4 regions of the Phreatobacter aquaticus genome follow, and region 2 is predicted to be linked to each of the others. Evidence: predicted binding sites of a transcription regulator. Region 2 holds the regulator's gene; each other region holds the start of a gene.
The links. The regulator PhoB, encoded in region 2, activates phosphate uptake and scavenging genes when phosphate is short. The targets are predictions, from matches to a motif close to TGTCATNNANCTGTCAT.
Positions count from the first base shown of each region.

Region 1: the regulator PhoB is predicted to act here: its motif matches at 6,470-6,486, upstream of phnC (phosphonate ABC transporter ATP-binding protein).
Region 3: the regulator PhoB is predicted to act here: its motif matches at 6,583-6,599, upstream of phnF (phosphonate metabolism transcriptional regulator PhnF).
Region 4: the regulator PhoB is predicted to act here: its motif matches at 5,770-5,786, upstream of E8L99_RS19080 (PhoX family protein).

Region 1 covers NZ_CP039865.1:231,589-239,418, reverse strand. The annotation lists gene phnH (phosphonate C-P lyase system protein PhnH) at 1-321, opposite strand, end outside; gene phnG (phosphonate C-P lyase system protein PhnG) at 321-782, opposite strand; gene phnF (phosphonate metabolism transcriptional regulator PhnF) at 879-1,598, shown strand; gene phnE (phosphonate ABC transporter, permease protein PhnE) at 1,798-2,685, opposite strand; gene phnE (phosphonate ABC transporter, permease protein PhnE) at 2,682-3,578, opposite strand; gene phnD (phosphonate ABC transporter substrate-binding protein) at 3,586-4,491, opposite strand; gene phnD (phosphonate ABC transporter substrate-binding protein) at 4,546-5,463, opposite strand; gene phnC (phosphonate ABC transporter ATP-binding protein) at 5,526-6,332, opposite strand; gene E8L99_RS00960 (LbetaH domain-containing protein) at 6,553-7,176, shown strand; gene E8L99_RS00955 (bifunctional acetate--CoA ligase family protein/GNAT family N-acetyltransferase) at 7,304-7,830, shown strand, end outside.
Region 2 covers NZ_CP039865.1:50,420-58,249, forward strand. The annotation lists gene E8L99_RS00245 (sensor histidine kinase) at 1-1,254, shown strand, start outside; gene phoU (phosphate signaling complex protein PhoU) at 1,385-2,089, shown strand; gene phoB (phosphate regulon transcriptional regulator PhoB) at 2,123-2,830, shown strand; gene E8L99_RS00260 (ABC-F family ATP-binding cassette domain-containing protein) at 2,834-4,648, opposite strand; gene E8L99_RS00265 (NAD(P)H-dependent oxidoreductase) at 4,721-5,314, shown strand; gene E8L99_RS00270 (ribose-phosphate pyrophosphokinase) at 5,506-6,456, opposite strand; gene E8L99_RS00275 (hypothetical protein) at 6,593-7,234, opposite strand; gene pgeF (peptidoglycan editing factor PgeF) at 7,501-7,830, opposite strand, start outside.
Region 3 covers NZ_CP039865.1:4,200,584-4,208,413, reverse strand. The annotation lists gene E8L99_RS19980 (ABC transporter substrate-binding protein) at 1-211, opposite strand, end outside; gene phnC (phosphonate ABC transporter ATP-binding protein) at 239-1,042, opposite strand; gene phnE (phosphonate ABC transporter, permease protein PhnE) at 1,042-1,866, opposite strand; gene E8L99_RS19965 (PhnD/SsuA/transferrin family substrate-binding protein) at 1,872-2,735, opposite strand; gene E8L99_RS19960 (carbohydrate ABC transporter permease) at 2,759-3,604, opposite strand; gene E8L99_RS19955 (carbohydrate ABC transporter permease) at 3,613-4,548, opposite strand; gene E8L99_RS19950 (ABC transporter ATP-binding protein) at 4,541-5,728, opposite strand; gene phnF (phosphonate metabolism transcriptional regulator PhnF) at 5,839-6,555, opposite strand; gene E8L99_RS19940 (hypothetical protein) at 6,989-7,830, shown strand, end outside.
Region 4 covers NZ_CP039865.1:4,017,431-4,025,260, forward strand. The annotation lists gene E8L99_RS19050 (NAD(P)H-hydrate dehydratase) at 1-803, opposite strand, end outside; gene E8L99_RS19055 (P-II family nitrogen regulator) at 1,148-1,486, shown strand; gene glnA (type I glutamate--ammonia ligase) at 1,541-2,950, shown strand; gene E8L99_RS19065 (hypothetical protein) at 3,242-4,318, shown strand; gene E8L99_RS19070 (Bug family tripartite tricarboxylate transporter substrate binding protein) at 4,463-5,437, shown strand; gene E8L99_RS19075 (hypothetical protein) at 5,451-5,663, opposite strand; gene E8L99_RS19080 (PhoX family protein) at 5,843-7,830, shown strand, end outside.

The DNA of each region.
Region 1 (7,830 bases), 180 kb from region 2:
CAGCGAGGTCAGACGCGCCGGATCGGCGATCAACGCGAAGGCCGCGAGACTGGGCTCGGGCGTCGTGCGGGCACCCGTGTGGAAGGTCAGATAGGCCGCGATCTCGGCAGAGGCGGCGAGGGGCGCGTCGAGAAAGACCGGCGTTTCGTAATCCGCGAGCGCGAGGGCCACGGCGGCTGCCACGGGAGACAGGGGCGTGGGTGCCTCGGCGAGGCCGGCAACCGGCTGGATCGTGCCTGGGCGTGCCAGCGCATTCATCACCGCGCGAAAGGCGGCCTGCGATTCGTGAACGGGATCGGCGAAGGCGGTTGCGATGGCCATCAGTCTTCTCCGCGGACCAGGGTAAAGAAGTCGACGCGGGTGGCGGCGGTGCGCTCGGCGGACATGGTCGTCTCGGCGGCGATCCGCGCGCGGATCGGTGCGAGCAGCGCCTCCACGGCCGGGCGATGCGCCGCGTTCTGCCAGAGCGCATCGGCGATGGCCGCGAGCCGGGCCTTCTCGGTGTCGCGCCCCAGCACATGGCCGAAGCCGACTTCGCCGGAGGTGAGCGCGACGGCCGCGCGGCTGACGGTTGTTTCGCCCAGATTGAAGGGGGCGCCGTCGCCGCCGATGCGTCCGCGCACCATGACGAGACCTATTTCCGGGGCGCGCAACGTGCGAAGCTCGGACATGGGCGCAATGTCGTCCATGGCAGCCAGTTCGACGGTCGTGGCGCGGGCCATGATCGCCATGGCGGCCTTGCGAGCGCTTTGAAGACTGGGTGATTCTGGCGTGCTGGTCATCATGGCTTGTTTATTCGTCTAGATGACTATACTTTTATGACAACACGCCTTCGGGATCAAGCCTGAAGCGCGTGACACGGGAATGACGGGGCAGCCATGCTGGCACGAGGGGGCGGGGTCACCGTCTGGCGGCAGATCGCGGAGACGCTGGAGGCCGAGATCGCCGGCGGTGGATTGCCGGCGGGCGCGAAACTGCCGACGGAAGCGCAATTGACCGAGCGCTTCGGCGTCAATCGCCACACCGTCAGGCAGGCGGTGAAATCGCTGGTCGACAAGGGACTGGTCCGCGTGACGCAGGGCTCCGGCACCTATGTCGAAGCCAAGCCGCTGACCTATCCGATCGGCGTCCGCACACGGTTCTCCGAGATCGTGGTGGGCCAAGCGCGAGATCCCGCCGGCAAGCTGCTGGGCTTTCGCGAGACCGGCGCCAGTGAGGAGATCGCGGAGGCGCTGGGATTGTCGCCGGAGGATCCGGTCGTGCTGGTCGAAAGCGGCCATTTTGCCGATGGCGTGCCGATCTCATGGGCGGTGACGGCTTTTCCACTTCCGCGCTTCGCTCGTGTGCCCGAGGTCTATGCGGCAACGGGATCGATCTCGGCCGCGCTGGCGGCTTGCGGTGTGCCGGATTATCGCCGTGCCCGCACCCATGTCGGGGCAGCCATCGCCGATGAGCGCGATGCCGAGCAGCTGGAAATCGCTGCGGGCCGGCCGGTTCTGGTGATCGAGAGCGTCAATGTCGATCCCGATGGCCTGCCGATCCAGTGGGCGCGCTCGCATTTCTCCGCGGATCGCGTGCGGATCACGGTCGGGGGATAGGGCAGAAGCGCTGAAAGCGACCTTGTGAGATTGGCAGGAACCCCACCCCAACCCTCCCCGCAACGGGGAGGGGGCTCAGCCCGCCAGCGAAGCTAGCGATTTCACCGGGAATTCGGCGTGATCATGCCGTGAGCGCATTTGGCCCCCTCCCCGCTTGCGGGGAGGGTTGGGGTGGGGCCTCCCAATGGCGTGTAGCTGATCAGCGGGCCTGTCCGGCCTCGCCGATCAGCGCAAACCGCAGGCGGCTCGACACCTGGTCGATGGCGGCGACGGTGACGAGGATCATCAGGATCAGGGCCGAGACGTGCTGGAATTCCAGCACGCGGATCTGCTCGGCGAGATGCAGGCCGATGCCGCCGGCGCCGACAATGCCGATGATGGTGGCAGACCTGGTGTTGCTCTCGAAATAGTAGAGGACCTGACTGCCGATGACCGGCAGGATCTGCGGCAGGAGCGCGAAGCGCGCAACGTGGAGGTTGTTTCCCCCTGTCGACAGGATGCCTTCGCCGGCCCTGCGGTCGGCCGTCTCGATGGCCTCGGAAAAGAGCTTACCAAAGGCGCCGAAATTGGCGGTCACCAGCGCCAGCACGCCGGCAAAGGGTCCAAGCCCCACCACGCCGACCCAGATCAGCGCCCAGATCAGTTCATCCACGCCCCTGACCGTGTCGAGGAAGCGGCGCGCCAGCACATGGACGATCCAGTTGGGGATGACGTTCTTGGCGGCGAGGAAGCCGAAGGGCAGCGCCAGGATTGCCGCCACCATCACGCCGAGAAATGCGATGGCGACGGTCTCGGCCAGGGCATGAAGGTAGATGAAGAACTTCGTCCAAGTCCCGGTGGAGGGCGGCATCATGTGCGCGATGGTGACGCCGAGCTGGCCAAGGCCGGTGATCATCCTGGTCAGCGAAAAGCCGAGTTCGATCATGCCGAAGATGAACAGGCCAAGCAATGCCAGGGTGACGGCCACGGCCTTCAGGCGGCCCGCGGAGGAGGGCGCGAAGATCGCGGGATAGCGCATGATCATCTCAGCGCGGCCAGCCAGGGCATCGGCGACCACGGGATGGTTGGGATCGGTCGCGGTGGTCATTGACGGTGCTCCAGTCCGATCAGGGCGTGGCGCACACGCTCGGTGGCAAGGTCGATGACCATGACGGTTGCGATGATCAGGACGAGAATGGCGGAGACGTCGGCATAGTAGAACTTGCGGATCGCCTCCACGAGGTCCTGGCCAATGCCGCCCGCGCCGACGAAGCCCATGACGGCGGCACCGCGCACATTGATCTCGAAGCGCAGCAGCGCATAGCTGACGAAGTTGGAGGTGACCTGGGGCAGGGCGGCAAAGCGCATGCGCTCGATCCAGGTCGCGCCGGTGGCGGTCAGGCCGTCGATCGGCTTCATGTCGATATTCTCGGCAACTTCCGCGAACTGCTTGCCGAGCGCACCGAATGTATGGATGGCAATAGCCAGCACGCCCGGCACGGGTCCAAGGCCAAAGGCGACCACGAAGATCAGCGCGAAGACGATCTCCGGCACGGTGCGGCAGAATTCGAGAACGCGCTTGGCGGCAAACCGCATCCATGAGGTGGGGGCGAGGTTGCGCGCGGCGACGAAAGCCAGGCAGAAGCCGCCGACCGCCCCCATGATCGTGCCGACATAGGCGATCAGCAGGGTCTCGGCGAGGAGCTTCATCCACTTGTCGAAGCCCCACATCCATTCGACCACGTCGACCAGCACGAAGCGGCCGGAGGCCGGGCCGTTGTCGAGGGTGAAGATGCGGCCGAGGTAGTCGGTGAAGCGGTAGAGGTTGGTGAAGAAGGTGCCGGGCCGTACCTCGGCGACAAAACCTGCGAGCAGGGTGACGGCGACCAGAATGGCGAAGCCGATCCAGACCTGCCGACGCTTGGCTGCCATCGCCTGCTCATAGGCCGCCATCAGCGGCGCAAGCTGTGCTTCGGGCAGGCGGGTGGTTGCAGCATTCATGGACGGATCAGCTCCTGCGACGCCGCATCTGGTCGACGAATTGCAGGAGTTCCTGCATCACCTGGTAATCTTCGGCATTGGCGCGGACATAGCTGGTGGCCTGACCGTCGCTGATCCGCTGGAAGGCTGCCGGATCCTTGGCGGCGGCATCGAGGAAGGCCTGTCGGATCCGTTCGCGAAGCTCCACGGGCAGGCTGCTCATGACAGCGACCGGCGAGCCCGGAATCAGGGTCGATTTCAGAATGATGCGGACATCCTCGGCCTTGACCATGTTCTTGGCGGCCATGCGCAACAGGTTGGATTCCCGCTCGGTGTTCCACCAGTTGAAGGCACCGTCGCATGTGCCCTGGATCAGGCCCATCACCGCATTCTCGTGGCTGCCGGCATAGACCACGCGGCCGAAGAACTGTTCGGGGTCAATGCCGAGCTTGTTCATCGTGAAGCGCGGCACGTTGTTGCCGGAGGCCGAATTGGGATCGACGAGGCAGATGTTGCGGCCACGCAGGTCGGTGATGGACTGGGCGGGATCGCCGGCGCGGACATAGAGGACCGAGAAATAGCCGACGGCGCCGGCTGAATTGGCGAGCGTCACCAGCGGCTCGACGCCGCCATTGGTGACGACGAGAGCGCGGGCATAGGCGGCCGGGCCGAAATGCGCGAACTGGACCTGGCCGGTGCGCAGAGCCTCGATAACGGCTGCATAATCATTGGCGATGCGCAGGGTCACGCGGACGCCGAGCTCGCGCGAGAGATAGGCGAGGAACGGTTCGAAACGGTCGGTCACGCCCCCGGCATTTTCCGAAGGCGTGACCGAGAAGACGAGCTCTGGATAGCGCTGGCGCCAGTCCTGGGCTGTGGCCATGGTGCCGGCCGCGAACAGGCAGACCAATGTCAGGAACAGACGGCGAAGCATGGCCAATGGCCTCCGGATGGGGCGGCGTCGGGAAGCCGATGCCGCCCGTCTCGATCAGGAACGCTGGCGGCGGAGCTGGTCGACGAAGGCCTGGAGGTCGACGATCGCCTTGTAGTCGGCATGGGTCGTCGGCCTGAAGCCCTGGTTCTTGCCGTCGGACCAGCGGTCGAAGGCCGCCTTGGCCTTCACAGGCGCCTCGACGAAGGCCTTGGTGATGGCAGCCTTCAGGTCGGCGGGGAGCGAGGTCAGATAGGCAACCGGCGAACCGGCGATCAGGTCGGACTTGAAGATCATCTTGAAGTCTTCGGACTTCACCATGTTCTTCGAAGCCATCCGGGCCAGGTTGGAATCCGTCTCGGAGTTCCACCAGTTGAAGGCGACATCGCAGGTGCCCTGAAGCACGGCGGTCACCGCGTTCTCGTGGCTGCCGGCATAGACGACGCGGCCGAAGAACTGATCGGGCGTTCCAATGCCGAGCTTGGACATCGCGAAGCGCGGGACATTGTTGCCCGAGGTCGAGTTGGGATCGACGAGGCAGAGGTTCTTGCCGCGCAGGTCCTCGATCCGGGTCGCCGGGTTGTTGGCGCGGACATAGGCGACCGAATAATAACCGACCGAGCCGTCCTGCAGCACTTCCACCACGAAGGGCTCGACGCCGCCCTGGGTCACACTGTGGGCGCGGACATAGGACGAGGGGCCGTAGAAGCCGATATGGATGTTGCCGGCCCGCTGGCCTTCGATGACGGCCGCATAGTCATTGGCGACGCGCAGCGTGACCTTCACGCCGAGTTCGCGGCCGAGATATTCGATGAAGGGCGTGTAGCGTTCCACAGTGCCGGACGCGTTCTCGGCCGGGATCACAGCGAAGACCAACTCCGGATAGCGGCTCTGCCAGGCGCCCTGGGCACCCGCTACGGAGGCGGCGAAGGGCAGGCCGGCGAGGCCGGTGACAATCTGGCGGCGATCGAACATGGGTTTCATCTCCGGTTGAAAAGGCGAAGGCCGGTCCCAGCCGGCCTCATGCAGGACTTGGGTCAGGCGAAGGCGGGGCTTGGCATCTGCGCGGCCGGCGCCGGCACGGGTGTGTGGCCGTCCAGCACGTCACCAGCCTCGATGCCGTAGAGGTCGCGGGCGGCATCGTCGGTCAGAGCTTCCGGCGCACCGTCGAACACGATGCGGCCCTGCGCCATTCCCACCAGCCGGTCGCAATAGGTGCGGGCAATGTCGAGCGAGTGCAGATTGCAGATGATCGTGATGCCGTAATGCTTGTTGATGCGCTGCAGCGCATCCATGACGATGCGGGTGTTGCGCGGGTCGAGCGAGGCGATCGGCTCGTCGGCGAGGATGATCTTGGGCTCCTGCACCAGGGCGCGGGCAATTGCCACGCGCTGCTGCTGGCCGCCGGAGAGGCTTTCGGCCCGCTGGGCAGCAAGGGTTGCGATGTCGAACTGTTCCAGAGCGGAGAGCGCGATGGCCCGGTCGTCGATCGACCAGAGTTTGAACAGGGCGCGTGCGGTGCCGACATGGTTCAGGCGGCCCATCAGCACATTGGTCATCACGTCGAGCCGGCCGACGAGGTTGAACTGCTGGAAGATCATGGCGCAGGACTGACGCCAGTCGCGGAGGTCCGCGCCGGTGAGCGTCGTCACGTTGCGGCCTTCGAACAGGATGCGGCCCTCGGAGGGTTCCTGCAGCCGGTTGATCATGCGCAGAAGCGTCGACTTGCCGGCGCCAGAGCGCCCGATTACGCCCACGAAGGCGCCGGGGGCCACTTCGAGAGACACGTCCTCGACCGCCGCCTTGGCGCCGAACCGTCGAGTAACGCGATCAATGGTCAGCATCGGGCCTCACCACGCACGGGATCAGGCGCCGGGAAGGGCTGCCTGTTCTCGTCTCGGCTCTAGGCGATGGCTGCTACACTTTTGTGACAATCACGACAGTGCAACCTGCGGCCAGGACGCGCGCCTTTACTGTGGATTGTCGTCTGCCTGTCGTGAATTCGTCATATGCCCAAGACTAGGGCATCTCATTCCGCAGCGAAGCCAGGCAGCAGGTCTTTTCATGAGCAATCTCGGTCTCGAACCGTCCATCCATCCGGCAGCGATCATCCGCGACAGCCGGTTCGGCGCCTATACCGAAGTCGGCGCAAGGACGGTCATTTCCGAGACCACGATGGGCGACTATTCCTACATCGTGCAGGATGGCCAGATCGACATGGCGACCATCGGCAAGTTCTGCTCGATCGCCTCCCATGTCCGGATCAATCCCGGCAACCATCCGATGGAACGGGCAAGCCAGAGCCACTTTCTCTATCGCGCATCCCGTTATTTCGATGGCGAGCCGGACGAGGCGGGCTTCTTCGACTGGCGGCGCTCCAACTGGGTGACGCTTGGCCACGACATCTGGGTCGGCCATGGCGCCGTGATCCTCGCCGGCCGGACGGTCGGAACGGGGGCGGTGGTTGCCGCTGGCGCCATCGTCACCAAGGATGTCGAGCCCTACACGATCGTTGGCGGCAATCCGGCGCGTCCGATCCGCCGCCGGTTCGACGAGGCGACGGCCGAGCGGCTGCTGCAACTGGCCTGGTGGGACTGGGATCACGAGCGGCTGCGCCGTGCGCTGCCGGATTTCCGCACGCTGTCGATCGGCGATTTTCTGGACAAGCATGAGGCCGGTGCGGCGTAAGGCCTCCTCGCGGCGGCCGCCAAACCGTGCGCCTTGATCCGGCGCAAGGCGGGCTGGATGATCGCCTGCAACATGCCTGTCTTGTTGCAGTGCAATATCGATCCGCATCTGCGTCGCCAAAGCCGGAGTGCGCGCCTTGAGCCTCTATCGTCTCGATCGCTATTTCACGCCCGGCTCCGTCGCCATTGTCGGCGCGACGGACCGAACGCGGTCCATGGGACAGGCGCTGCTGGCCAACATGCAGCGCGCCGGATTTGACGGCCGGCTCTATCCGGTCAATCCCAAGCACGACGTCCTGGCCGGGCTGAAGTCCTATCCCTCGCTGGCGGCCCTCCCGGAGACGCCGGATCTGGTGGTCCTGGCGACGCCGGCCGCAACCATCCCTGGCCTGGTCGCCGAAGCCGCCGAGCGGGGCTTTCCCGCCGCCGTTGTCATCTCGGCGCTGGAGCGCTCAACCGCCGCCAAGACCGGCGCGAAGATGAATGCCATCGCGCGCGCCCATGGCATGCGCATCGTCGGTCCCAACTGCTTCGGGGTGATCGCGCCGCATGGCAAGGTGGATGCGAGCTTTGCCTCCCGTGGGGCCCGGCCTGGACCGCTCGCCTTCATCTCCCAGTCGGGCGCCATTGCCGCGACCCTGCTGGAATGGGCTGA
Region 2 (7,830 bases):
CTGGCACTGGCCTTGGCCGGTCTTGCTGTCGCTACCGCGCTGGTTCTCTGGCGCGGGCTCGACTGGCCGAGCGCCATCGCCGCCTGCGGGTCACTGGTGGTCGCGGCCATTACGCTGCTCGGGCCCGGCGGAAAGCATCCGATGGGCGCCGCGGAGGGAGTGGCCCGTCGCGGCACGCCCCTGACCGATCTCACCATCGAGGGCCTGATCACCGCCCTGCCCGCCCCGGCCATCCTGCTCGATGCCCGGCTGATCGTGCGCAGCCACAATGCCCGCGCGCACGAGCTGATCCCGGGCTTGAGGCGCGGCGAGCCTCTCACCCTTGGACTGCGTGCCCCGGAGGTCGTGGAAGCGGTGCGCGCGGCGCTCGCCACCAACACGATCCAGGAAGTCGACTATGCCGAGCGTGTGCCGGTGATGCGCTGGTTCCGCGCGGAGGTCACTCCGGTTGCCATCACCGCGCGCGGCCGTGACGAGGCGATCCCGGATTTCGTTCTGGTGTCGCTGCGCGACCTGTCGGAATCGCGCCGGCTGGAACGACTGCGCGCCGATTTCGTCGCCAATGCCAGCCACGAACTGCGCACGCCGCTGGCCTCCGTGCTCGGCTTCATCGAGACCATCCAGGGGCCGGCCAAGAACGATCCGCCGGCGATCGCACGCTTTCTCGAGATCATGCTGGCCCAGGCGCGGCGCATGTCACGGCTGATCGACGATCTCCTCTCGCTGTCGCGCGTCGAGCTCAACGAGCACGTCCGGCCGACCGACCGGATCGACCTCGTACCGCTGATCGGCCATGTCCGCGAGACGCTGGGCCCGTCCGCGGCCTCGCAAGGCGTGTCGGTCAGCCTCGATTGCCAGGAGCCGTCGCTGATGGTCGCGGGGGACCGCGACGAACTGATCCGGCTGTTCGAGAACCTGACCCAGAACGCCATCAAATATGGCGCCGAGGGCAAGAAGGTCGAGATCGCGGTCACGCGCGATCGATCCAACCCGGACCGCGAGGAAGCCGTGGTAGCGGTGCGCGACCACGGGCCGGGGATCCCGCCGGAGCACCTTCCGCGCCTGACGGAGCGGTTCTACCGGGTGGATGTCGTGTCGAGCCGGGAAAAGGGCGGCACCGGCCTCGGGCTCGCGCTGGTCAAGCATATCGTCAACCGCCATCGCGGCCGGCTGACCATCGAGAGCCCGCCGGGAGAAGGTGCGACCTTCACGGTCAGGCTGGAAGCGGTTGCGTCAACCGAATCAGCCGCCTAGCTGTCGCACTTCCTGCAAGACCTTGAAAAACAGGCCAAATCATCGTCATTGATATGTCACCTCGCCGGCATAGAAACGTCGCGGCGCGGGTTTATTGGGGCAGGCTTTCCCCGCCCGTCAGGAGATCTCGATGAACGAGCATATCGTCAGCGCCTTTGAGAACGAATTGAGGGGCTTGTCGCAGCGCGTCGCCGAAATGGGCGGCCTCGTCGAGAAGCAGATCGTCGGCGCGATCGACAGCCTGATCCGGGCCGATGTGCCGCTCGCCGAGGAAGTTCGCCGCGCCGATCCCGCCATCGATGCCATGCAGCGCGAGATCGAAGAGACCGGCATCCTGATCATCGCGCGCCGCCAGCCAATGGCGGTGGATCTGCGCGAGGTCGTCGGTGCCCTGCGCATTGCCGCCGATCTCGAGCGGGTCGGCGATCTCGCCAAGAGCGTCGCCAAACGCGCCATCGCCATCAATGGCCAGGTGTCGCTGCCCAAGGTGACCGGCGGGTTCGACGCCATGGCCCGCCTGGCACTGGAGCGCGTGAAGCGCGTGCTCGATGCCTATGCCCATCGCGATGTGGCCGCCGCCCTTGAGGTCTGGAAGGCCGATGGCGACATCGACGCGCTGTACAATTCGCTGTTCCGCGAACTGCTGACCTACATGCTTGAGGATCCGCGCAATATCGGCTCCTGCACGCACCTCCTGTTCTGCGCCAAGAACCTGGAGCGGATCGGCGACCACGCCACCAATATCGCCGAGACGATCCACTACATCGTCACCGGCACCGCGCTCGCCGAGGAGCGCCCCAAGCTCGACACGACGATCTTCGGCGCGGGCAACTGACGCGCCGGCCGGAGCGACAAGGGAAGAGATGTCATGACGGCACGCATCATGGTGGTGGAAGACGAAGAGGCCATCACCGTCCTCCTGCGCTACAATCTGGAAGCCGAAGGCTACCGGGTGGAGGTGGTCGGGCGCGGTGACGAGGCTGAGGTGCGGCTGCGCGAGGCGGTGCCCGATCTCATGCTGCTCGACTGGATGCTGCCGGGCCTGTCAGGCATCGAACTCTGCCGCCGCCTGCGTCTGCGGGCCGAGACCGAGCGTCTTCCAGTGATCATGCTGACTGCGCGCGGCGAGGAGGGCGAGCGCGTGCGCGGGCTTGCCACCGGCGCCGACGACTACATCGTCAAGCCGTTCTCCGTGCCGGAGCTGCTGGCCCGCGTCAGGGCGCTGCTCCGCCGCGCCAAGCCGGAACATCTGTCCAGCCTGTTGAAATCCGGCGATATCGAACTCGACCGCGAGACGCGCCGGGTGCATCGCGCCGGGCGCGAGATCAATCTCGGGCCGACCGAGTTCCGCCTGCTCGAGTTCCTGATGCAGTCGCCCGGCCGCGTCTATACCCGCGAGCAGCTGCTCGACGGCGTCTGGGGCCGCGACGTCTATATCGACGAGCGGACGGTGGACGTTCACATCGGCCGGTTGCGCAAGGCGATCCGCCGTGGGCGCGAGCCTGATCCGATCCGCACCGTGCGTGGCTCCGGCTATGCGTTCAACGAACGGTTCGCGGGAACGGTTGCGGCCTGAGGCTCACGCCTCCAGGCTCTCCTTCAGCATTTCCAGCTCCAGCCAGCGGTCTTCGGCCGCCTGCAATTCGCCCTGCGCCTTGGTCAGCGCAGCCGAGGCCTTGTCGAAGGCCGGGCGGTCGCGGGTGAACAGGGCGGGATCGGCGAGGATCGCCTGCAGTTTGGCGATGTCGCGGCCAAGCGCTTCCATGCGGCCCGGCAGGCTGTCGAGATCGTGCTTCTCACGGAAGGTGAGCTTGCGCTTGCCGGCATCTGCCGAAGCCGCTGGAGCCGAAGCAGCGGCCGGTGCCGCCGCCTTGGCGGCCGCTTCCACCTTACGGGCCTGAACACCCGCGCCGCGCTGCGCCACCATGTCGGAGTAGCCGCCGGCATATTCGACCCAGTGGCCCTCGCCCTCGCTGACCAGCACGGAGGTGCAGACCCGGTCGAGGAAGTCGCGGTCATGGGAGACCAGGATCACGGTGCCGGGGAAATCGGTCAGCATTTCCTGCAGGAGATCGAGCGTCTCGAGATCGAGATCATTGGTCGGCTCGTCGAGCACCAGAACATTGGCGGGGCTAGCGAGGCCGCGCGCCAGCAGGAGCCTGCCGCGCTCGCCGCCGGAGAGAACGCCGACCGGCGTGCCCTTCTGCTCGGGCGTGAACAGGAAGTCCTTCATGTAGCCGATCACATGGCGGTTCTCGCCGTTGATCGTCACATAGTCGCCGCGCCCGCGGGTCAGCGCCTCGGCGAGCGGTGTCGCCGGATCGAGCTCCTCGCGCTTCTGGTCAAGCGTCGCCATCAACAGGTTGGCGCCAAGCTTCACCGTGCCCTCGTCGGGCTCCAGCGTGCCGGTGAGCATGCGTACCAGCGTCGTCTTGCCGGCGCCATTCGGGCCGACCAGTCCCAACCGGTCGCCGCGCAGGATGCGGATGGTCAGATCGTCGACGATCTTGCGGTCGCCGAAGCTCTTGGAGATGCCGCGCGCCTCGACGATGCGCTTGCCGGAGGCCTCGGCTTCCGACACCACCATGGAGACATTGCCAACCGCCTTGCGGTGCTCGCGGAAATCCTTGCGCAGGCCCAGCAGATTGCCGAGACGGCGGACATTGCGCTTGCGCCTGGCCGACACGCCGTAGCGCAGCCAGTGCTCCTCGCGGTTGATCTGCCGATCGAGCTTGTGCTGGGCCATTTCCTCCTGCTCCAGCACCTCGTCGCGCCAGGCCTCGAAGAAGCCGAAGCCCTTGTCGAGTCGGCGCGTCTCGCCGCGATCGAGCCAGACCGTGGCGCGCGACAGATTTTCCAGGAAGCGCCGGTCGTGGCTGATCATGACGATGGCCGAGCGCGAGGCCTTGATCGCCTTTTCCAGCCATTCAATCGCCGGCAGGTCGAGATGGTTGGTCGGCTCGTCGAGAATCAGAATGTCGGGCTCGGGCGCGAGCGCGCAGGCAAGCGCCGCGCGCTTGGCTTCGCCGCCGGACAACGAGGCCGTGCCCTCCTCGCCGGTCAGGCCGAGATCGTTCAGCAGCATGCGCGCGCGATAGAGGTCGTCGCTTGGGCCCAGCCCCGCCTCGACATAGGCAAGTGTCGTGTCGAAGGCCGAGAGATCCGGCTCCTGCAGGAGATAGCGGATGGTCGCACCGGGCTGGGCGAAGCGCGTGCCGCCGTCCGGCTCGACCAGCCCCGCGGCGATCTTGAGCAGGGTCGATTTGCCCGAGCCATTGCGGCCGACAAGCGCCAGCCGGTCGCCCGCTTCGACCGACAAGTCGGCGGAGGTCAGGAGCGGTGTGCCGCCAAAGGTGAGGTGGATAGCCTGCAATTGCAGAAGAGGAGGAGCCATGGCGTGGCTCTAGCATCGTCCGCCGTCGCATGCACCCTTGTCGGCAGCGATTCCACCCATGAGACTGTTTCGATGCGCATGCTTGTCGTCTATTGCCACCCCTGTTCCGAGAGCTTCACCGCTGCCGTGCGTGACCGTGCGGTGGCAGCGCTGGGCGAGGCCGGCCATGATGTCCGGCTTCTCGATCTCCACGCCATGGACTTCGAGGCGGTGATGAGCGCCGAGGAGCGCCGCGGCTATCACACGGTGGGCGACAACGAGGCCCCGATTGCCGAGCACCTGGCGGCGCTGCGCTGGTGCGAGGGCCTGCTCTTCGTCTATCCGACCTGGTGGTATGGACTCCCCGCCATGCTGAAGGGCTGGCTCGACCGGGTCTGGATCCCGCATGCCACCTTCCGCATGCCTGTGCCTGGCAAGCCGATCGGCCGAGTTCTCACCAATATCCGGTTCATCGGGGCGATCTCGACGCTCGGCTCACCCTGGTGGTGGTGGAAATTCTGGATGTCGGAGCCGGGACGGCGCACCCTGCTGCGCGGCCTGCCACCGCTGGTGGCGCCGAAATGCCGGACATTGTGGCTGGCGCTTCACCGGATGGATTCGGCGAGCTACGGACAGCGCGAGGCGTTTCTGGCGAAGGTCGAGAAGGCGATGGGGAAGGTGAGGTAGGAAGAAAAAGGTCCTTCGAGGCTCGCTTCGCTCGCACCTCAGGATGAGGAATGGAGGGAGAGCGCCAAGGAGCGCCTACCGCCACGTCCTGCGACGCTAGCCCAGATCCATCCCCACCTCATCCTGAGGTGCGAGCGAAGCGAGCCTCGAAGGACCTTATTGAAATCCGAGCTACAAGCCTTCGAAAGCCCTCAGTCGAACAGGCTCGACACGCTCTCTTCCGTCGCGGTGCGGGCGATCGCCTCGCCGATCAGGCTGGCAACCGACAGGGTGCGGATGTTGCGCGCAACCCTGACAGCCTCGGTCGGCAGGATCGAATCGGTGATCACCAGTTCCTTGAGCTTGGAGGCGGTGATGCGGGCCACCGCGCCACCCGACAGAACGCCGTGGGTGATATAGGCCGAGACATCCTTGGCGCCGCGAGCGAGCAGGGCTTCAGCCGCGTTCACCAGCGTGCCGCCGGAATCGACGATGTCGTCGACGAGGATGCAGCTCTTGCCCTCGACATCGCCGATGACATTCATCACCTCGCTCTCGCCGGGGCGCTCGCGGCGCTTGTCGACGATGGCGAGCTGGGCATCGATGCGCTTGGCGAGCGCACGGGCGCGCACCACGCCGCCGACATCGGGCGACACGACCATCACATCGGCGATGTCGCGGTTGTCCTTGATGTCCTTGGCGAGCAGCGGCGCCGCGAAGAGGTTGTCGGTCGGAATGTCGAAGAAGCCCTGGATCTGGCCGGCATGGAGATCCAGCGTCATCACGCGGTCGGCACCGGCCTGGGTGATCAGATTGGCGACCAGCTTGGCGGAGATCGGCGTGCGCGAACCGGAGCGGCGGTCCTGGCGGGCATAGCCGAAATAGGGGATAACCGCCGAGATGCGCTTGGCCGAGGAGCGGCGCAGCGCATCGCAGATGATCAGCAACTCCATCAGGTGGTCATTGGTCGGGAACGAGGTCGACTGGACGATATAGACGTCCTCGCCGCGCACGTTTTCCTGGATTTCGACAAAAATCTCCATATCGGCGAACCGCCTGACTGATGCCTTGGTCAGCGGCGTCTGCAGATAGGCGCCGATCGCTTCGGCGAGCGGTCGGTTGGAGTTGCCGGAAACGATCTTGATCCCGGGTTTTCTCGACATCGACGTAGTCTCGCTCAGGCTGTGGCGCGGAATGGAGGAAGCGCGCGGCCCTCTTAGCAACCGTGCAGGTCCGCCACAATGGCGGTGGCGCCCGCAACACACAGAGATCAAGCGGGTGTGACGGTTGAGTGACTCTTTATTGCCGCGCAGGCAGCGGCTCGAGTGGTCCACCGGTCTGGGCGGTGGTGGCGGGAGGCGCGCCGGCGGGTGCGGCCTGGGGCGAGGCGAAGGTGGATGCGGCGGTCACGACCGGTGCCTGCGCCGTCGGCTCAGCTGCCGGCGGGGCGCTGGCAATTGCTGGGGCGGCGCTCTGCGGCGTCGCCATCCAGGCGGCGATCTGGTCCATGGAGCGGGCGGCGATCCGGCCCGCTGCGGCATCGTCCAGCCCGGTCCAGGCATCGCGTCCCTGAGCTGCCACGCGCTCCTCGCCGGCGATGCGGGTGGAGCGGCGCTGCTGGGGGTCAAACACGTCCCAGACATAGGTGACGGTGGCCGACGCCCCGGAACCGGACGTCGCCATATAGCCGCGCACGCGATAGCGGGGGGCGCCGTCGCGGGCGACGACCTGAATGCGGCGGGAGGCGGCCTCGCCGGTCAGACGGCCGACCAGCCGCTCGTTGACGGTGGAGGGAGCGCCATCAATCGCCTCGAAGGCAATGGCACCCGCTGCGGGCAGCCCCGCCGTGCCGGATGTGGTCGAGCCATCCGCCGTGCAGCCGGCAAGTGCCAGACCGGCGACGGCAAGCGGGGCAAGGGAGCGAAACGAGACACGCGACATGGAACGCCTCCGGTCGCTCTGGATAACCCGGCGCGGCAGGTCGGTCCAGCTGGTGTTCATACTTCGCTAACCATGGTGAACGAGGCGGGGAGTGATGCAGGGACGAGGTCCTTCGAGGCTCGCTGGTGCTCGCACCTCAGGATGAGGGTGGAAAGAGCAGGCCTGCCTCCCGTCGTGCCGCGGGCGGACCCTATCCGTGCCTCATCCTGAGGTGTGGGGCGAAGCCGAGCCTCGAAGGACGCCTAGGTCTCCGCAGAACCCCTCGGCTACCGCGCAGCCAGCGTGATCGCCGCGATATGCCGGCCATAATCCGGCTCGCCGCGATGGGTGGTGCGGCGATAGGAGAAGAATCGGTCGGCGTCCGGATAGGTATCGAGGCCCAGGTCATCCACCGATCCGACGCCGGCCAGCCTCAGCCGATGGGCGATGAAGCCCGGCAGGTCGAACTGGGCATGTCCCGGCTTGCCGGCTGAGAAGAAGCGGACATAGCCGGCATCGGCCGCGACGAACTGGTCGACGAAGCCCTGCCCGACCTCGTAGCTCGGCTGGCGGATCAGCGGGCCGATGGCGGTGCGGATGCGGGTGCGGTCTGCTCC
Region 3 (7,830 bases), 820 kb from region 2:
CATAGCCCACTTCCGGGGCGCGAAGCTTGATCGCGATTGTCGGATTGGCCTTCTGGAAATCGGCGGCCAGCTTCTCCATCAGGTCCTTGAAGAGGACCGGGATCGAATATTGCACGTTCAGCTCGACTGTCGCGCCTTGGGCGCGCAGATAGGCGGGAATGGCCACCGTAGCGGCGGCGCTGGCAAGGAATGTCCGGCGGGTCGTGGTCATGGTCGCTCCAGGGTTCAGAGGCATGCGTCAGGCGGCTGCGATGCGGGGGACTGCGTCGCAGGTCGAGGGCACGGGTCCCGCCGATTGCTCGGCTGTCCCGTAGATGTCGGTGAAGGCGGCGGCGTTGAACGCGCTGGCGGGGCCGTCGAGCACGATGCGGCCCGCCTTCAGGGCGATGACGCGATCGGCAAAGCGGCGGGCGAGATCGACCTGGTGGAGCGCACAGAGCACGGCAATGCCGCTCTCCTGCGCCACCTGGCGTAGGACGGTCAGGACATTGTCGGCCGATTGGGGGTCGAGGCTGGAGACAGGCTCGTCAGCGAGCAGGATCCGCGATCGTTGGGCGAGAACGCGCGCGATCGCGACGCGCTGCTGCTGGCCTCCGGAGAGCGAATCCGAGCGCTGGTAAGCCTTGTCGAGCAGGCCGACCCGGTCGAGACAGGCCAGGGCCAGCTGTCGATCGTCTCTCGGAAACTGGCGGGCGACGACCCGCCAGGTGGCGACATGTCCCATCCGGCCGGCGAGGACATTGTCGAGCGCCGACATGCGGTTGATCAGGTTGAACTGCTGGAAGATCAGGCCGACATCGCGGCGGGCGCGGCGCAGTTCACCCCCGCTGAGGCTCGCGAGATCTTGGCCCAGAACCGATACGGTTCCGGCGTCGGGCGCGACAAGCCGCGTCACGCAGCGGAACACCGTCGACTTGCCCGCGCCGGACGGCCCGACCAGGGCAACGACCTCGCCCGGCTTCAGGGCAAAGGACACATCGGCGAGCGCGGCTGTTGCGCCGTATCGCTTCGTCACGCCGTGAAGGGACAGCACATCGGTCATCAGACCAGCCTCCGGCGCAACCAGGCCGAGAACTGGTCGATGGCGGTGACCATGACGAGCACGATGACCGACAGGGTCAGCAGCTTCTGGAAATCGAGCAGGTCGATGGCCGCCTTGATCTCAATGCCGATGCCGCCGGCGCCGACGATGCCGAGGATTGTCGAGGTGCGGACATTGGCCTCCCAGACATAGAGGGAGACTGACGCCAGGCTTGGCAGAACCGACGGCAGCATCGCGTAGGTCACGATCTTGGTGCGGTTGGCACCCGACAGGGCCGCCGCTTCAAGCGGCGCCGGAGGGATCGTTTCGATGGCTTCGGCATTCAGCTTGGCGATCACGCCGAGCGAGTGGACAATCATGCCGAGCACACCGGCGAATGGGCCAAGACCAACCGCCGCAACGAAAAGGATCGCGAACACCACGGTGTCGATGCCGCGGAACGCGTTGACGACAGCGCGCACCGGGATCGACAGGAGCGGCGACGGCGTGACGTTGCGGGCAATGAAGATGGAGAGCGGAAAGGCCAGCAGGGTCGCCGCCGTGGTTCCGACCGTTGCAATCGAGATCGTCTCCAACGCCCGATACAGGAAGGCGTCGAAGTCGCCGGTATAGGGGGGCCAGGCGGTGGACGCCCAGGCCCAGAGCCTCGGCAAGCCGGCGACAAGTTTGGCCGGATCGACCTCGGCAACTCGCACCGAGAGGACGATGAAGGCAAGCACGGCCGCCGCCACCGCCACCCGCGTCAGGAACGCGGGTGCCAGGGGACTGAGCCGCGGTTCCTGATAGGACCCGTCGGCGCGTCGGATGGGAGCGGCCGTGTCCATGCGGCTCAGGACGTACGGATGGCGCCGAGGTCGCGGCCCATCTTCTCAAGGCCCTCATAGGGCTGGTGGGTGGCCGGAACGAAACCGGTATAGGGCCAGGGAAGCAGCTTCTTCTCGTCGTCCGACAGGCCGGCAAGGGCTGCGCCAAGGGCTGCGGCACGGTCCTGGGAGAAGCTCTTGGAGACCACCACGCATTCGTTCGGCAGCGGGTCGGATTCCCACACGACCGTGTTCGACGTCGGCTGGATCGTGCCGTTGCGGATCATCGTGTTGCGGTGGGTGTCCCAACCGGTCGCCAGGTCGACCTGACCGTTGATCGTCGCCATCTGCGCGGCGGCGGCAGAGGCGCCTTCGGCATAGCGACCGAAATAGGTCTTCGGCTCGAGGCCCTTGGACCGCAGGAAATGGGTCGGCACCAGCCAGCCCGAGGTCGAGCCGACATCGAGCATCTGCATCGACTTGCCGCGCGCATCCTCGGGGAAGTTGGCAACCGTCAGGCCCGGGCGGGCGACAATGATGGCCTTGTAGGTCGGGATGCCATTGACCAGCATCGTGTTGATGATGCGGGCCTCGCCCCGCACCTTGGCGAGAATGTAGCCCCAGGGGCCCATCTGGGCGACGTCGATCTGCTCGTTGGCCAGCGCCGTGGCGATGCCGGCCCAGTCATTCGCCACCTGCAGTTCGAGATTGGCACCGACCTTGTCGGCAACGGCCTTGTAGACCGGCTCCCAGACGCGGCGCGTGTCGGCCTGCGTCGGCTGCTGGGGGCCGAGGCCGATCTTCAGCGTCGGGCGGGTCTGGGCGAGAGCCGGCGCGCAGAGGGCGGTGCCGGCAGCGGCGAGAAGGATGCGGCGGTCGATACGGGTCATAGTCGGTCTCCGTTGGGACGTGATCACTTGACGGCCGTCATGGTGACGCCGTCGATGAACCAGCGCTGGGCAGCGAGGAAGGCGATGACGAGGGGAGCGGTGATGGCGGTCGCTGCCGCCATGAGCGGGCCGTAATTGGTGCCGGCCTCGGCATTGGCGAAATAGACGACACCTAGAGGCGGTGTGGCGAGGTGTTCGGACTGGACGACGATGAGCGGCCAGAAGAACTCGTTCCAGTTCCACACCAGGGAGAGCACGCCGAACGCGATCACGGCCGGCATCGCGGTTGGCATCATGATGCGCCAGACGATGGCGAATTCGCCAAGGCCATCGAGGCGGGCGGCGTTGACAAGGTCGTCCGGCACCGTCAGGAAGAATTGCCGCATCAGGAAGATGCCGAAGACCGAGATGGTCGAGGGCAGGATGATCGCCGCATAGGTGTCGAGGAGCCCGACCTGCCACAGCAGGATGTAGAGCGGGATGGCCGTCACCTGCGGCGGGATCAGCAGGCCGAGCAGGACCAGCAGGAACATGGTCTCACGACCGCGCCAGCGTAGCTTGGCCAGCGCATAGGCGCAGGGCAGGGCGGTCAGCAACTGGCAGAGGAAGATGGCGCCGGTGACGATGAAGCCGTTGAGGATGTAGCGAGCCAGCGGCTGCTTGGTGAAGGCGTCGGAATAGTTCTGCCAGGCGTGCCATTGTTTCGGCAGCAATGTGAATTCAGGCGAGAAGATCTCCCCTGACGGCTTCAGGCTCACCGACACCATGATCACGAAGGGTGCCAGCATCAGGACCGCACCAAGACCGAGCATGGCATGGCGAAACAGCTGGAAGCCGAGGCCGGTTGAGGCGATGGAGCGGGTGCGCATGGCCTGCCTCAACCGTAATGGGTGTTCTTGTCCTGCAGCCGCACCTGGATGACGGTGACCAGCAGGACAAAGCCGAGGAAGACGACAGTCAGGGCCGCAGCATAGGCGGAGCGCAGGAACGAGAAGCCTTCCTGATACATCTGGAACAGGAGGACATTGGTGGCCTTGTTCGGACCGCCATCCGTCAGCACCTGAACCGTATCGAAGACCTGAAAAGCGCGGATGGCCGTGATCGTGACGACAAACAGCATGGCTGGCCCGAGCATCGGCCAGGTCACCCGCCGGAAGCGCTCGAAGGCACCATCGGCACCATCCACTGCGGCGGCCTCGTAGAGATCCTTCGGGATCGCCTTCAGTCCGGCGATGAAAAGCACCATCGACAGGCCGATGGCTTGCCAGATGCCGATGACGCCGAGGGCAAACAGCGCGGTGTCGGGATTTTTCAGCCAGTCGGTGGTCGGGATGCCGAACAGGGATAGCGTCTGGTTGATGGCGCCGACCGTCGGGTGGAAAGCGAACTGGAAGACGAGCGCCATGGCCAGCAGTGTCGAGACAACCGGAAGGAAGAACGCCGCGCGGTAGAACCCGCGCAGGCCCTCACCCGCTTCGATCAGGATGGCTGCTGCAAGGCCCAGAAAGACCGACAGCGGGACGACGAAGGCCACATAGGTCAGGGTGTTGCGCAGCGTCTTCCAGAACACCTCGTCGCCGATCATCTCTCGGTAATTGTCGAGACCGGCCCAGCCGATCTCCGGCATGCCGAAGGTCCAGTCGGTGAAGGACAACAGGAACACGGCGACCGTCGGCCCGAGCAGCATGATCCAGATCAGCGCGAAAGCGGGGCCGGCCAGCACCCAGGCGGCGAGTTGCTCGGCGACCTCGCCGGCGCGCGCCTTGCGGGTGATCGGCAGGGTTAAGGGGCTGGAGAGCGCGAGGTCAGACATGGACCGCCTCACCGCGCACGGGGCGCTGGGTGATGGCCGATGGGGAGCGTTGCGCAATGCGCTTGCCGTCCTTGCCGAAGACCAGGAGGCGGTCTGCCTGCGCCACCAGCGTGATGGGCCCGCCCATCTTCAGACGCGCACCGACGGACGGCTCGACCCGTGCCACGAGCGGCTTGGTCACCGATCCCGCTATGACGTGGAGGAGTGTCTCTGCTCCCAGCATCTCGACATGGCGAATGGTGCCTCCGATGGCGATTTCGCTGGCGCTGGCAGGCGTCGCAAGCATCAGCGCCTCGGGGCGGATCGCGACTGTCACCTCGGTGCCCGGCGCAGCGGCAACCTGGATCGGCGACGACTGGCCGGCCACCTCGACGCGACCATCATTGCCGACGCGACCCGGCAGCGTGTTGATCTCGGGCGTGCCAATGAATGTTGCGACCGCGAGGTCCTGGGGATCGTCGTAGATGACCTGGGGCGGCGCGATCTGCAGCAGATGGCCCCCCATCATGACCGCCACGCGGTCCGACATGGTCATCGCCTCGGCCTGGTCATGGGTGACATAGACGAAGGTGGAGCCAAGGCTGCGGTGAAGCTCGGAGATCTCGGTGCGCGCCTGCACGCGCATTTTGGCGTCGAGGTTCGACAAGGGCTCGTCCATGAGGAAGGCCTTGGGCCGTCGGACCATGGCGCGGGCGAGCGCCACGCGCTGGCGCTGGCCGCCGGAGAGTTGGGCTGGCCGGCGGGCGAGGAGATGACCGATGCCGAGCCCCTCGGCCACGACCTTGACGTCGGTGTCGATGGCAGCGCGGGCTGTGCGCGTGCCGGGAACAAGTCTTCCAACGCCAGGCAGGCGCTGCAGCATCGAGAGGCGCCGCATTTCCAGCGGCAGGCCGATATTCTGGGCAACGGTCATGTAGGGATAGAGCGCGTAGGACTGGAACACCATGGCGACATCGCGCGCCTTGGGCGGCAGGTCGTCGACCATGGTCTGTCCGATGAACACGTCACCCGCGTCCTGGGTCTCCAGGCCGGCGATGATCCGCAGCAGAGTTGTCTTTCCGCAGCCCGATGGGCCAACCAGCGTCAGGAACTCGCCATCGGCAATGTCGAGCGACACTCCGTGGAGAACGGGCGTGTCCCGGAAGGTCTTGCGGATGTCTCGCAAAGAGATGCCGGCCATGGATCCTGCCCGTCTGTACCGCCATTGCGGCTTCACTTGTCGCATTTAACTCGACAAGTTAACGGGCATGTGACGATCGAAAGGGCTGCGGCCGGCCTCAGCCGCTTCGGCTACAGGGTATCGATGCGCACCACGAGGCTTCCGCTGGGGATCACCGCATTGCCATAGAGCAAGGGCCGGCCAGCGGTGTCGCTGTCGACATACATCATCACCAGGACGGGAGCATCGAGCGGTATCGATAGGGCTTCAGCTTCGCGCGGTCGGGGCATCCGGCAGTCGATCCAGGTCGAGGCTCGAAAGAATGCCTCGACCCCGAATTCAGCCAAGGCATCGGTAAAGCTGCCTGTGCGCGAGACCGCAGCATCGATGCCGACGAACCTGTCCCGCTCGAAGACATGGTAGCTGTAGATCAGCAGAGAGGGGCTGGCGCCCCGCAATGTTTCGACCATCACAATGGGAGTTGCCACCGGAACAGCCAGCAGGCCGGCAATTGCCGAGGTGGCCAGCCTTTCGCTCGAGCCGAGCAGCTGGCCCGATGGCCCGGTGTTCATCTGGCGCTCGATTTCGCTCCACTTGGAGTCTCGGGTGATCCGGTACTCCGGCGGGCGATCCTCGACAAAGACGCCGCGCCCGCGCCGTGCTCGAACCAGTCCGAGCATGGCGAGATTGGCGAGGGCGGTGCGGACGGTATGGCGATTGACGCCAAATCGCTCGGCGAGTTCGTTCTCGGACGGCAATTGGTCGCCAGGACCGATCAGGCCAGAACGAATCTCGGCCTCCAGTTCGCTCTGAATCAGCCGCCAGACGGGAAAACGGTTCTTGGCCATCGTACACGCACTGTTGGGTCGCTCTTGATGACAGGCAAGTGAAACCTTGGCGACTGATTCCGGCGGTTACCAATGGCCTTGGCTGAGCTTCCGGCATAGCCCAGCTCTGGCCGTGCCAGACTGGTCGCAATGCTCTCCCAGGTATCCGGAGTTCAGGTTAGTCCGTTTGCACCGCGGAACATTGTCACCGGCGGCTGTTCCGCCTTTCAGACCTCTAAAATGCTTTCGGGCGCAGCGGGTGAAGACTCAAAGATCAAACGGGTTCGAGTGGCGGCCTGAGATCGTGGTGCAGGTCCGATCTTCACCATCGTCAGCGAAATGTCATTGACATCATCATGCCGTTGTTGCGACGTCTGCGCACGATGGTTTGGCATTGCCTTGCGGGCGTGCGCTGACCGCACAGACCGCATAACCGACGGCAGCATTTCGGACCATGCTTCACGCCATCGACGACACGAGTGTGGACGAAGCGATTGCCCTGTTTCGGAAAGGGTTTCCGGTCCATGACGAGAGCTTCTGGCGCGACGGCTTGGAGCGTCTGACCCGCCACCATGAGACCAACGGCTTCGGCCCTGTCGGCTATCTGATGGGGAAACCCGGTAGCCGGACCGGAGTGGCATTGACCATGGTGAGTGAGCGCATGGAGCCGGATGGCCAGCGTCGCCGGGTCGTCAATCTGTCGAGCTGGTATGTCGAAGAGCAGGCGCGCTGGCTTGCACCCATGATGCTCAAGCACCTGACGGCCGAGGCGGGCGCAACCTTCACCGATCTCACGCCAAGCCCATCCGTACGCAGGCTGATCGGTAATCTTGGCTTCCAGCCATGGAACAGCGGGAGCACCCGCGCGGTGCTTCCGTGGGCTGCATTGTTCGGCGGATGGTCGGAGGCGCTCATCACCGGAGACGCACTGGCATCTTCGGCGCTCACGCCCGGACAGCGGCTGATTGTCGCTGATCATGCCGCAATGGGCTGCATCACTGCCGGGCTGGTGCAGGGCGAGCGGGTGTCGCCGATCGTGTTTCAACCAAAACGCCGCCGCGGGCTGCCGACCGCGCGCCTGATCTATGCCGAGCGCAAAAGCGAGCTTTTCGGCCAGTTTGGCGCGGTAGCCCGGTTTCTTCTCAGCCAGGGCATGGTTTGCGTGGACGTGCCAGCCAGAGCAGGAGACCTGGTGCCAGGCGGCTGGTTCACGACTGGTGCACCACCTACGTTCTATAAGGGTGACATGGGAGGGGACTGCGTCGACCACGCATGGTCGGAATTCGTGTTCCTGCG
Region 4 (7,830 bases), 1.0 Mb from region 2:
ACCAGCCCCGCGCCTGCCCTCAAAGCCCCACGGGCGGCGAGCCGCGCCGCCCCGGTATGGGCGAGATCGCCGGACACGACCACGGCATGACCCCGGCCATATTTGTGGCCCTCCACCCGCGGCCAGGGATAGAGATCGCCCCACAGAGCCGGGGCGTTCATGAAACTGGACGGAGCGATCTCTCCGAGCGCGGAGGCGGGAATGCCGATATCGGCAAGCCGCACCGTGCCGCAGTGGAGACGTCCCGGAAGCAGCAGGTGACCGGGCTTGCGGCGGAAGAAGGTGACCGTCTCCTCCGCCCGGATCGCCACGCCGCGCACCTGTCCGGACGCTCCGTCGATTCCTGACGGCACGTCGACGGCGACCACGCGGGTGCCCGCCGCATTGACGCGGTCGATCAGGTCCGCCAACGCTCCGTCGATATCGCGTGCGAGCCCGGCGCCGAACAGCGCGTCGATGATCAGGGTCTCGCGCGTCGGCGGCCAGGCTGCGAGCGGCACGATGCGCCCGCTCCAGGCTTGCGCAGCGGCTGCCGCATCGGCCGCGCGCGGGTCCGGAGGGCCATCGGCGAAGACGGTCACCTGATAGCCGCGCTCGGCAAGCACGCGGGCCGCCACATAGCCGTCGCCGCCATTGTTGCCGGGACCGCAAAGCACCGAGACGGCACTGCCGAGTGGCACCATGCGGGCCGCCGTGTCGGCCACAGCCACGCCGGCGCGCCGCATCAGCACAGGCCCGGGCGTGCCCGAGGCGATCGTCAGCCGGTCGGCCTCGGCCATCTCGGCAGGCGTGAGAAGCTCGATCATGCCCGACACTGGCGACAGGCAGGCCGGTCGGTCAAGCCGGTGAGGACCCGGCCAGCGGGATTGTTTGCACAAATCCTAAGCATAGCTCGCCATAACCTCCCCGGCCCTCCGGCCCAGCGCGGTGGCACATCGCCAAGTTTGCACTTCCATTAGGCAAATTGACTATTTTTTGCACTGCACGGTAAGATCATGCTGCATGCTAACGATCTTGGGAGCATGATTTCCCCGAAAAGACCGCGATTTCCGCGCGCCGCCGCTCTGGCACATCTCCTGCTAGCCCGCGAATTGGTCCGTGGGACGGCGGCCAACGTCCGACTGCGGATCACAGGAGCAGGATTGGAATGAAGAAGATCGAGGCCATCATCAAGCCGTTCAAACTCGATGAGGTGAAAGAGGCGCTTCAGGAGGTTGGGCTCCAGGGCATCACCGTCACCGAAGCGAAGGGCTTCGGCCGGCAGAAGGGCCATACCGAGCTTTATCGCGGCGCCGAATATGTCGTGGATTTCCTTCCCAAGGTGAAGATCGAGATCGTCATGCCCGACGAGATGGTGGAAAAGGCCATCGAGGCGATCCGCCGCGCCGCGCAGACCGGGCGCATCGGCGACGGCAAGATCTTCGTCTCCACGATCGAAGAGGCTATTCGCATCCGCACCGGTGAATCCGGCCTGGATGCCATCTAATTCGGCGGGTTCGCCCGCCAAATGTCCAAACGTGCAAACCAAAGAGGAAGCACAATGACGACTGCCAAGGATGTCCTGAAAATGATCAAGGAGAACGACGTGAAGTACGTCGATCTCCGCTTCACCGACCCGCGTGGCAAGTGGCAGCACGTCACCTTCGACATCACCATGATCGACGAAGAGATCTTCGCCGAAGGCACCATGTTCGACGGTTCCTCGATCGCTGGCTGGAAGGCCATCAACGAGTCCGACATGCTCCTGATGCTCGACCCGTCGACCGCCCAGATCGACCCCTTCTTCGCCGAGACGACCATGTCGATCGTCTGCGACGTGCTCGAGCCGACCACCGGCGAGCCCTATGGTCGCGACCCGCGCGGCATGGCCAAGAAGGCCGAGGCCTATCTGAAGGCCTCGAAGATCGGCGACACCATCTTCGTCGGCCCGGAAGCCGAGTTCTTCGTGTTCGACGACGTGAAGTTCTCCGCCGAGCCCTACCACACCGGCTTCAAGGTCGATTCCTCCGAGCTGCCGACCAACGGCTACACGGATTATGAAGGCGGCAACCTCGGCCACCGCGTCCGCGTCAAGGGCGGCTATTTCCCGGTTCCGCCGGTCGACAGCCTCCAGGACATGCGCGGCGAAATGCTCGCCTCCATGGCCAAGATGGGCGTCAAGGTCGAGAAGCATCACCACGAGGTCGCTTCCGCCCAGCACGAGCTCGGCATGAAGTTCGACACGCTGACGCACATGGCCGACCAGATGCAGATCTACAAGTACTGCATCCATCAGGTCGCCAACATCTACGGCAAGACCGCCACCTTCATGCCGAAGCCGGTCTTCGGCGACAACGGCTCGGGCATGCACGTGCACCAGTCGATCTGGAAGGGCGGCAAGCCGGTGTTCGCCGGCAACAAGTATGCCGACCTGAGCCAGGAATGCCTCTGGTACATCGGCGGCATCATCAAGCACGCCAAGGCACTGAACGCCTTCACCAACCCGTCGACCAACTCCTACAAGCGTCTGGTCCCGGGCTATGAAGCGCCGGTTCTGCTGGCCTATTCGGCCCGCAACCGCTCGGCCTCCTGCCGTATTCCGTGGACGGCAAACCCGAAGGCCAAGCGCGTCGAGGTCCGCTTCCCCGATCCGACCGCCAATCCGTACCTCGCCTTCGCGGCGATGCTGATGGCCGGCATCGACGGCATCACCAACAAGATCGATCCGGGCGCTGCCATGGACAAGGATCTGTACGATCTGCCGCCGAAGGAGCTGAAGAAGATCCCGACGGTGTGCGGCTCGCTGCGCGAGGCTCTCCAGAACCTCGACAAGGATCGCGCGTTCCTGAAGGCCGGCGGCGTGTTCAACGACGACTTCATCGACAGCTATATCGAGCTGAAGATGACCGAGGTCATGCGTTTCGAAATGACCCCGCACCCGGTCGAGTACGACATGTACTACTCGGTCTGAGGCTCCTGGGGCGGCGTTCGCGCCGCCTCATCCTTGGCCAGCCAAGCCTTTCGCGCGGCACTCGCGCCAAACGAGCTTCCTCCCAACCGCGAGATGTCGTGGTCACCTTCTCCAACGGGCGCCCTCGGGTGCCCGTTTTTCTTTGGGTGGGCGCGTCAACGGGTTGGCGGCGCGGTCCGGCGCTTCAATCATCGATCCCAAGGCTTGCGAAGGTTCCTCTCCATCGGGCAGGCTGAACACCGAAGCGCCAGGCGCATGCCGACCAAGGGGTCTCGAATGCAAATCCGTGGCATGTCCGGCCCCGCGGCCATGATGATCGCCCTGGCCTGGACGAGCTCGGTTCAGGCCCAGCAGCCCTGCGAGCCACGCCCTGTGCCGCAGGCCCGCATCGAGGCCGGGGCACCGCTGCCCTCGCTCGCCCCGATGCCGCGCGATGCGCGCAGCGCGAGCATCGATCACGCCACGCGCCGCCTGACCTTCGCCACGGCATGTTCCGGCGCGGACCTGGTGCGCTTCTACCGCGTCACGATGAACCACCTGCAATGGCACGAGCCGAGCGGCATGCAGGAACGGCGGAGCGAAATCCGCATGGAGTTTCAGCGTGGCCGCCAGGCCATACAGATCGCCATCCGGCCGGAGCCCGCGGGCTCCCAGGTCATCGTCGAGCAGGCCGACGGTGTTGTGGCACCGGACGCGGCCCAGAGCGCCGCGGTCGCGGTTGCGCCAACGCCCCCACCCGCACCCCAGGAACAGGCCAATGGACTGACCGCCAAGGCCGTGAACGGCCTCGTCATCCCGCAGCCGAGCCGCGGCGAAGGTCAGGGGAGCGGCCTTGCGACCTATGTGACCGCCCGCGTTCCGGCCACCACCGCCGACATCGCGGCCTTCTACCGCCGGGAACTGATCGGCCGCGGCTGGAAGGAGGAACCCGGTGCGACCTTGACCGAAACCCATGGCCGTATCCGCTTCACGACCTCCGACGGGCCCGGGCTTCTGACGCTCGAGCACAGCAGGGCGACCGGCCTCACCGACATCAGGCTGCGCGTCGTCCGCGAGCGTCTCGCGCGCGACAATGCCATGATGATCGTTCCTGGCCGGGCCGTCGTGCTGTTCGGCAATGAAACGGACCGCCCCGCCGCGTTCGAGATTGCAGGCCGGACCATTCAGGTTCGCCCGGGCATCGTCCCGGGACTGGGCGCGCCCGAGACCCACCGGCCGCCGAGCCTTGAGCTCGCCCCCGGCCCCCACAGGCTGACCCTCCGGCGCCCCGGCCAGCCGGCTGTCGAGATTTTCGTGGTTCTGGATGAGGATTCGCCCTGGGGCGTGATCGCCAAGCGCGACGGCCTCGAGGCTCTTCCGGCCTATTGAGGCTTCGGTCTGGATCCTACGCAATCCACACGGTGGGATCAGCCCTGATCCCAGTCGGGTTTGACAGACCCTCGGGCCAGTCATCCTATTGTCGCCATGAGCCCCCGCAGAGGGGCCAGGAAACGACATCTGGAGGACGACCCCATGCTGAACCGCCGTGTTCTGCTGCAGCTGCCGCTTGTTCCAGCCATGGCTGGCCTTGCCGCCCCGGCCCATGCCCAGGCCCCCTACCCGTCACAGACCATCAAGATCGTCGTGCCGGCAACGCCCGGCGGCGCCATCGACATCATCGCCCGCAATGTCGCCGACAAGCTGCAGACGTCGCTGCGTCAATCCGTTGTGGTGGAGAACCGGCCGGGAGCGGCCAACAATCTCGGCACGGATGTCGTCGCGAAGAGCCCGCCGGACGGCTACACGCTGGTGATCGTCGCCTCCAGCCACGCCACCAACAAGCATCTCTACAAGAGCCTGCCCTATGACCCGGTCGGCGATTTCGCGCCGATCGTGTTCACCCACGTCGTGCCGCTGGTGCTCGCCATCCACCCGTCCGTGCCGGCGAAAACGGTTCCGGAACTGGTCGCCTGGATCAAGGCCAATCCGCAGGCGACCTTCGCCTCATCCGGCAAGGGCAGTTCGCTGCACATGGCGGCCGAGCTGTTCAAGTCGATGACCGGCACCACCATGCTGCATGTGCCCTATCGTGGCTCCACGGCGGCCCATGGCGACCTCCTGTCGGGCCGCACCCACATGATCTTTGACACGATCTCCGCGATCCTGCCGCATGTGCAGTCGGGCGGCGTGCGCGCGCTCGCCGTCACCACCACCACGCGCTCGCCGTCGCTGCCGGAAATCCCGACCATGGCGGAGACCGGCCTTGCCGGTTACGACGCCAATACCTGGGGCGGCATTCTGGCGCCCAAGGGCACACCGGCCGAGATCGTGACGAAGCTCAATGGCGCGATCAATGCCGCGCTCGCAGCCGACGACGTGAAGGCCAAGCTGACCGTGCTGGGCATCGAGATTCAGGGCGGCACGCCCGAGCGCTTCGCCAGCTATATCCAGGCGGAAATCGACAAATGGGGCAAGGTGGTCGCGCAGGCAGGCATCCAGCCGGACTGACCGGCATTGGCTGTCAGAGCACCAGGAAAGCGCCGGCCAGCGCACCCGTGATCAACCAGGCGCCGACGCGGCCCAGCGTCCACGCGGGATCCTTCTCGTCGCCTGGCAGGACCAGACCTGTCTCTTCCGGATCGATACAGCCGAGCGCAAGCCCCGCCCGTTCGGCGGCGCGCATCAGCTTGGCGAGATCCGCCTCGACATTGACCAGACCCAGTACGCGGTCCATCGGCTCACTCCTTGTTCCGACGCCTGCGACCCCCTTTCGTCAGAATACGCACTGTCGCGTAAACGATCTGTTGAGACCCTGCCGATTCGTGCGGGCGGATGCGTCTTGTCACCGATCTGTTGCAGCTGGCGGGCAGTTTCTAGACTGAGCCCTCAAATCCGGTTCCAGGGACCGAAACCATGTCCGACACCATGCCCGCCAATACCCGCTCCAAGGCTGCCGAGGCCAATGAGGACCAGGGGTCGAGCCCCGCCGGCAATCCGACCATCGGCGACATCATCGCCGAGCGCTTCTCGCGCCGCGACCTGATCAAGGGCGTGCTCGGCGTCGGTGCGATCACCGCGACGCTCGGGCCGGATGCGTTGAAGGCGGAAGGCCGCTCGACCACGCCATCCTTCGCCTTCGAGGAACTGTCTTCCACCCCCACCGAGCACGCCGAAGTGGCCAATGGCTACAATGCCCAGGTGCTGATGCGCTGGGGCGATCCGGTTCTGTCAGGAGCCCCAGCCTTCGATCCCGCGGCCCAGACCTCCGCCGCCCAGGCCCGCCAGTTCGGCTACAACAACGATTATCTCGGCTATTTCCCGGTTCCGGGTGCCGCCGAGCCTGGCCGCCACGGCCTGCTTTGCGTCAATCACGAATATACCAACGAGGAACTGATGTTCCCCGGACTCGGCGTGCAGGATGCGCGCGCCAAGCGTCAGGGCCGCGAGCCCTTCGCCTCGATGACGCCGGAACTCGTGGCGATCGAGATGATGGCCCATGGCGGAACGGTGATCGAGGTGAAGCGCGAGGGCGAGACCTGGCAGGTGGTGGCCAATTCCCGCTATGCCCGCCGCATCACCGCCGAGACCGAGATGGAGATCACCGGCCCGGCGGCCGGCCACCCCCGCATGCAGACCAATGCCGACCCGACCGGCCGCAAGGTTCTGGGCATGCTCAACAATTGCGCCGGCGGCCGCACGCCCTGGGGCACCTGGGTGACCTGCGAGGAGAACATCAACGGCTATTTCTCCGGCACCCGCACGCCCGACCATCCGGAGGCCCGCAATTATCAGCGCATGGGCATTCCAGGCCGCTGGATGAACTGGGGCGACTATCACGAGCGTTTCGACATCAACAAGGAGCCGAACGAGGCCAACCGCTTCGGCTGGGTGGTGGAGATCGACCCCTTCGATCCGAATTCCGTGCCGAAGAAGCGCACCGCCATCGGCCGCTTCAAGCACGAGGGCGCAGCCGGCATCACCGCCAAGGGCGGCCAGTATGTGCTCTATGCCGGCGACGACCAGCGGTTCGACTATGTCTACAAGTTCGTCACCGCAGGCACCGTGTCGGGTGACCGCATCCGCGACAAGGACCTGCTGGACGCGGGCACGCTCCATGTCGCCCGCTACAATGCCGACGGCACCGGCGACTGGCTGCGTCTCGTTCATGGCGAGGGGCCGCTGACCGCTGCCAACGGCTTCAACAGCCAGGCCGATGTGGTGATCGAGGCGCGCCGCGCCTCCGACCTCCTTGGCGCCACCCGCATGGACCGGCCCGAGGATGTCGAGGCGAACCCGCAGACCGACAAGGTCTATGTCATGCTGACCAACAACAACCAGCGCAAGGACGATCAGGTCAACGCCGCCAATCCGCGTTCCGACAACCGTTTCGGCCACATCATCGAGATGCTGCCAGATGGTCGCGACCACGCCTCAACGCGGTTCACCTGGGACATCCTGGTGCGCTGCGGCGACCCCTCGATCGCAGCCGTCGGCGCGACCTTCAATCCGGCGACCACCAAGGACGGCTGGTTCGGCATGCCCGACAATTGCGCCATCGACGCCGAAGGCCGGCTGTGGGTGACCACCGACGGCAACATGCCGCACAAGACCGGCCGTAATGATGGTGTCTGGGCCATGGAGACCGAGGGCGCCGCGCGCGGCACGTCGAAACTGTTCTTCAAGGTGCCCTTCGGCGCCGAAATGTGCGGGCCAGAATTCACCCCGGATGGCGAGACCTTCTTCGTCGCGGTCCAGCATCCCGGCGAAAGCGACGACGAGAACCCGAACGCGCCGCCGGCAACCTTCGAGAACCCGGCCACCCGCTGGCCGGACTTCAAGCCCGATACCCCGCCGCGGCCGTCGATCGTCGCGATCACGCGCAAGGGCGGCGGGCGCATCGC